Linked DNA regions of Arenibacter algicola. The protein of the gene in region 1 binds, or shares a complex with, the protein of each later gene. Links are inferred from orthologs where the notes say so. Each region holds a gene or a part of one and is shown in the gene's direction. Other genes may lie near its edges.

Evidence for each region.
Region 2: rny (region 1) and U735_RS0104445 share a complex: the UniProt entries of both Bacillus subtilis proteins name them as parts of the possible RNA degradosome complex. The link is inferred for Arenibacter algicola from one-to-one orthologs.

What each region holds. Positions count from the first base shown.
Region 1 is NZ_JPOO01000003.1:1,201,750-1,204,854, reverse strand. Bases 205-3,038 are described here. They hold rny (ribonuclease Y), read left to right. Parts: upstream 205-755; coding sequence 756-2,321; downstream 2,322-3,038. Other genes in these bases: U735_RS0115575 (transglutaminase-like domain-containing protein), read left to right, coding at 2,564-3,038; U735_RS0115585 (cell division protein ZapA), read left to right, coding at 241-537; U735_RS0115590 (hypothetical protein), read left to right, coding at 205-226. Also shown: more of U735_RS0115590, read left to right, coding at 1-204; more of U735_RS0115575, read left to right, coding at 3,039-3,105. UniProt on the Bacillus subtilis protein: Endoribonuclease that initiates mRNA decay. Initiates the decay of all SAM-dependent riboswitches, such as yitJ riboswitch. Involved in processing of the gapA operon mRNA, it cleaves between cggR and gapA.
Region 2 is NZ_JPOO01000001.1:1,035,304-1,038,553, reverse strand. What follows is about bases 73-3,051. They hold U735_RS0104445 (polyribonucleotide nucleotidyltransferase), read left to right. Parts: upstream 73-441; coding sequence 442-2,661; downstream 2,662-3,051. Other genes in these bases: U735_RS0104440 (sigma-70 family RNA polymerase sigma factor), read left to right, coding at 2,849-3,051; rpsO (30S ribosomal protein S15), read left to right, coding at 73-213. In the rest of the region: more of rpsO, read left to right, coding at 1-72; more of U735_RS0104440, read left to right, coding at 3,052-3,250. UniProt on the Bacillus subtilis protein: Involved in mRNA degradation. Catalyzes the phosphorolysis of single-stranded polyribonucleotides processively in the 3'- to 5'-direction. Necessary for competence development in Bacillus subtilis.

The sequences.
Region 1 (3,105 bases):
GGAGCTTTTGCACCATACCAATATAAAATTGGAAGAAGAATTGGTTGCTGTAAAAAATGATCATGAAGCTACAAGAGTTTCGGTGAATGAATGGCAGGAAAAATACAATTCACTAAAATTAGCGAGTTCTATGCTGGGCAGTGATACTAATAAGACCGAAGCTAAGCTTAAAATAAACACATTAATTAGGGAGTTGGACCATTGCATTGCCCAACTTTCGGAATAGTGTAAATAAACAATATGGCAGAGAAGCTCAAAATTAAGCTTTCTATAGCAGATAGGGTATATCCCTTAACGATTGATCCTCTACAGGAAGAGGGCTTAAGAAAGGCGGCTAAGAATATAGAACAGCTGGCAAAGAAATTTGAGCAAAACTATGCCGTTAGGGATAAGCAAGATGTGCTGGCCATGTGCGCACTTCAGTTTGCCTCCAAGATTGAGCAAAAAGGAATAGACCATTCAGAAGGTGTAAAAGAAGCAGCAGAGCGACTAAAAGCACTGAACATGTTGGTCAGTTCCAAGCTAGGGATGAAATAACGTTCTTTAAAATAATTATAGTTACTGCCCACATTGGTAATTAATTTTTGACAAACTCAACACTAATTTGTTTGAAAAGGGTGAGTTTAGATTGTAAAAGCAGGCCTTACTAGTATAAGGATCCTTGAGCAGTCTGGTAGCCCTAAACCTGTTTATCGGGGTTTGTACAAATCTTCCATCAATGTGGGCTTTTTTTATAAATAATTTTCAAAATAAATATGGATAGTATAGCAATAATAATAGGATTGGTTGGATTGGGAATTGGATTTGCCATTGCGAAATTTATGGAAAAGGGAAAGGCCTCCAAAACCATAGCCAGCGCAAAAAAAGAGGCGGCAAACATAATTAAGGAAGCCAATATTGAAGGTGAAAATATTAAGAAGGATAAAATATTTCAAGCTAAGGAAAAGTTTCTGGAACTAAAGGCAGAGCACGAGAAGGTAATTATCAATAAGGATAAGAAAATTTCAGAGGCAGAAAAACGAACAAGGGATAAAGAATCACAAGTCAGTAGTGAACTTGCAAAAGGCAAGAAATTGGGGGAGCAGCTAGAGAGTAAGCTGAAAGAAGTAGATTACAAGAGTGAATTCTTGGAAAAGAAACAATCCGAGCTTGAAAAACTTCACAAAAGCCAGGTACAACAGTTGGAAGTAATTTCCGGCCTATCTGCCGAGGAGGCCAAATCACAGTTGTTGGAGTCCCTTAAGGATACCGCAAAATCGGATGCCATGGCCTATATTCAGACTACGGTGGAAGAAGCAAAGCTTACGGCCCAACAAGAAGCCAAGAAAATTATTATCAATACCATTCAGCGCATTGGTACTGAAGAGGCAGTGGAAAACTGTGTTTCCGTGTTTAATTTGGAATCCGATGATGTTAAGGGAAGGATAATTGGGCGTGAAGGACGAAATATTAGGGCATTGGAAGCGGCTACAGGGGTTGAAATAATTGTAGACGATACTCCCGAGGCCATTATCCTTTCCTGTTTCGATTCTGTACGTAGGGAGGTTGCACGTTTGTCTTTGCACAAATTGGTAACAGATGGTAGGATACATCCAGCAAGAATTGAGGAAATTGTTAAAAAGACAGAAAAGCAAATAGAGGAGGAAATTGTTGAAATTGGTAAACGTACAGTAATCGATTTAGGGATACACGGTCTGCATCCAGAATTGATCAAGGCAGTGGGTAGAATGAAGTATCGTTCTTCCTATGGCCAGAACCTATTGCAACATTCCAGGGAAGTTGCCAAACTATGTGGTGTTATGGCGGCCGAGTTGGGATTAAACCCAAAATTGGCCAAGCGTGCCGGTCTATTGCACGATATAGGAAAAGTCCCAAATACAGAGGCCGAGGTAGAAACCCCACATGCCATTCTTGGTATGCAATGGGCTGAAAAATTTGGAGAGAAACCTGATGTGTGCAATGCTATTGGTGCCCACCATGATGAGATTGAAATGAAAACACTTATTGCGCCAATAGTGCAAGTGTGTGATGCCATTAGCGGTGCAAGACCAGGGGCAAGAAGACAAGTGTTGGATTCATACATTCAGCGATTAAAGGATTTGGAAGATATCGCCTTCGGATTTGGTGGAGTGCAAAAGGCATACGCCATTCAGGCAGGAAGGGAATTAAGGGTTATTGTTGAAAGTGAAAAAGTGAGCGATGACAAGGCGGCCGAGCTTTCTTTTGAAATTTCCCAAAAAATCCAAACGGATATGACTTATCCTGGTCAGGTGAAAGTTACAGTTATTAGGGAAACTAGAGCGGTAAACGTAGCCAAGTAATTTTGTAAGGAAATTGAAAAGAACTTCCCCAAAATGATTATGAAGATCGTTTTGGGGAAGTTCTTTTATTATCTATTGTAAATAAACAAGTAGATTCTTGCCTGTCTTAATAATATTTGATGGGACAAGTATTATAGTTGGTAATGGAAACCAAATTACATTTCCCTCTATTTAATCTTATGTTCTCCGTATCTATTCACAAGCGTGAATGTGAATGTCTAATTTAATCAGAAAATATTGTTATGTGGTTATACGCATCCTGCTTGCTTGAATTCCAAATACCGGTTCCTACTCCGTTTTTGTTAAAGTTACGTCCGCGAAGTGGACGGAATCAGTGGATTGCACGTGAAGAGTATATTTTGACACCTAGCGCACCAGTGAACGAGTTCACGGATAACTTCGGCAATTTGTGTCAGCGACTGGTTGCACCGGCAGGGAATTTTTCAGTGCGAACATCTGCATATGTGGAAACAGCGGACTCCTCCGATACCGCTCCCAACGCTCCATTTGTGGAAGTACAACAATTGCCTGATGACACCCTTCCTTTTCTTCACCCAAGCCGGTATTGTGAGTCGGATCGATTTACTGAAATGGCTGCATCACTTGTAAGAGGTTATTCCTCTGGTTATGATCAGTGCACCGCAATTGTTGATTATGTCCGGAACACCATACAGTACACACCTGGAGCAGGGCAGCAGATTATAAGTGCCACAGAGTTGAACCAATTAAGCAGCGGAGTATGTAGGGATATGGCCCATTTGGGAATAGCTTGTTGCCGAGCACT
Region 2 (3,250 bases), on another replicon or contig:
AAAAACACAGGTTCTGCTGAAGGGCAGATTGCCTTGTTTACCCACAGAATCAACCACTTAACAGAGCATTTAAAAAAGAACCGTAAGGATTTTAACACGGAGCGTTCTTTGGTAAAGTTGGTAGGTAAGAGAAGATCTCTTCTAGATTACTTGATTAAAAAAGATATCATTAGATATCGTGCTATAATTAAAGAATTAGGAATTAGAAAATAATTTACCAAAAGGGGAAAGTGTTACTTTCCCCTTTTTTACAATATCAATATTATTGTTTTTCAATACTATTGTAAAGTCCCGGAGGTTTACCTTAAGGCACAAACAAAAAGCTTGCACATAGTTTTTCATTGGTCAACAACACACAACTACAACACAACAACGCGTCTATAACAGACGAAAGACCATTGTTTAACAAACCTGTAATGAGACAGGTTTTAATTCGTATTTATGATACCAAAAGTATTTAGAGAGGTCATTGACCTTGGCGACGGTAGGGAAATTTCTATCGAAACCGGAAAATTGGCAAAACAGGCCCATGGTTCTGTTGTTGTTCAGTCTGGAAAATGTATGTTGTTATGTACAGTAGTTTCCAATTACAAACAAAGTGATGTGGATTTCCTTCCACTAACGGTAGATTACCGTGAAAAATTTGCAGCTTCAGGTCGTTACCCAGGAGGTTTCTTCAAGAGAGAAGCAAGACCAAGTGACGGTGAAGTATTGACAATGAGATTGGTGGATCGTGTTTTACGTCCGCTTTTCCCTAAGGATTACCATGCTGAAACCCAGGTGATGATCCAACTAATGTCCCATGATGAGGATGTTATGCCAGATGCTATGGCGGGATTGGCCGCTTCTGCAGCTATCCAACTTTCAGATTTCCCATTTGAATGTGCTATTTCAGAGGTGCGTGTTGGTCGTATTGATGGTGAATTCATAATCAATCCAACCAGGGCCCAATTATTGGTATCGGATATCGATATGGTAATCGGTGCTTCAGCAGATTCTGTTATGATGGTTGAAGGTGAAATGAAGGAGATTTCCGAGGAGGAAATGGTGGAAGCCATTAAATTTGCCCATGATGCCATTAAGGTACAATGTGCTGCCCAACTTAGGTTGGCAGAAGCATTTGGCAGAAAAGAAGTTCGTGAATACGAGGCAGAAAGGGAAGATGAGGATTTGGCCAAGAAAATCCACGACATGGCTTATGACAAGGTTTATGCCATTGCAAAAGCTGGTTCAGCAAAGCACGAAAGAAGTGCAGCATTCGACGCCATAAAAGAAGAAATAAAAGCTACTTTTTCTGAAGAGGAATTGGCAGATTTCGGGGATTTGGTTTCCAGATATTACTATAAAGCTGAAAAAGCTGCGGTTAGGGATCTTACCTTAAATGACGGACTACGTTTGGACGGTAGAAAAACAGATGAAATTAGACCAATCTGGTGTGAAGTTGATTATTTACCATCAACCCACGGTTCCGCAATTTTTACTCGTGGAGAGACCCAAGCTTTGGCAACGGTTACTTTGGGTACTTCAAGGGAAGCCAACCAAATAGACATGCCATCGTTTGAAGGAGAGGAAACTTTCTATCTACATTATAACTTCCCTCCATTCTCAACTGGAGAAGCAAGACCTATTAGAGGTACTTCCCGTAGAGAGGTTGGACATGGTAACTTGGCCCAACGTGCCTTAAAAGGTATGGTCCCTGAGGATTGTCCTTATACAGTACGTGTGGTATCCGAGGTATTGGAATCCAACGGTTCGTCTTCCATGGCAACGGTCTGTGCCGGAACTATGGCATTGATGGACGCTGGGGTACAATTAAAGAAACCGGTATCCGGTATTGCCATGGGATTGATTTCCGATAGCGACTCAGGAAAATACGCTGTATTGTCCGATATACTTGGTGATGAAGATCATCTTGGGGATATGGACTTTAAAGTAACAGGTACTGCAGACGGAATCACCGCTTGCCAAATGGACATTAAAGTAAAGGGATTATCCTATGAAATTTTGGTCAATGCACTAAAGCAGGCCGGAGCGGGACGTTTGCACATCCTAAGCAAATTGGTAGATACCATTGCAGCACCTAATGCCGATGTTAAACCACATGCACCTAAGATGGTTACCAGGGTTATACCTGGTGAATTTATTGGGGCATTGATAGGACCTGGAGGAAAAGTAATCCAAGAATTACAAAAAGCTTCCAAAACAACTATCGTTATCAATGAAGATCCGGTTACCGAAGAAGGTATAGTTGAAATATTGGGTACCTCACAAGAAGGTATTGATATGGTTCTTGCCAAAATCGATTCATTATTGTTTAAACCAGAGGTTGGTAGCGCTTACGAAGTGAAGGTCATCAAAATGTTGGATTTTGGTGCCGTTGTGGAATATACCGATGCTCCTGGTAACGAAGTATTGCTTCACGTATCCGAATTGGCCTGGGAAAGAACAGAAAATGTTTCCGATGTGGTAAATATGGGAGATGTTTTTGATGTTAAATACTTTGGTGTAGACCCAAGGACAAGAAAAGAAAAAGTTTCACGTAAGGCTTTATTGCCAAAACCTGAAGGCTTTAAGGAAAGACCACCACGGGAAGATCGCGGTAGAAATGACAGAGGCAACGATAGAAATAGAGATAGGGATCGTAAGCCAAGAAGGGACTAGTTTTTAAATAACGGTCACAATACCAAAGCCACGTTTTCACCTTTTTTAAGGGAGAGCGTGGCTTTTTTTATGCATTTTGTCTAAAAAACCAAAATAAAACGGACCAATTGTAACATTTCCAACTTTTGTACGTATAACCTAATGCAGCTTATGCTTAATGCACATAATTTAGATAGAAAAAATTTCGATGAGACAGCTTAAAATTACAAAACAGGTTACCAATAGAGAAACTGCTTCTTTGGATAAATACTTACAGGAAATTGGTAAGGTTGATTTGATTACGGCAGATGAAGAAGTAGAATTGGCACAACGGATCAAGGCAGGTGATCAACGTGCACTTGAGAAATTGACCAAGGCCAATTTACGATTTGTGGTTTCCGTTGCAAAGCAATACCAAAACCAAGGTTTGACCCTTCCGGATTTGATCAACGAAGGTAACCTTGGCTTGATAAAAGCTGCACAACGTTTTGATGAAACACGTGGTTTTAAATTCATATCCTATGCGGTATGGTGGATTCGCCAGTCCATATTACAGGCTTTGGCGGAACAATCCCGTATTGTAAGACTACCTTTGAACAAGATCGGGTCT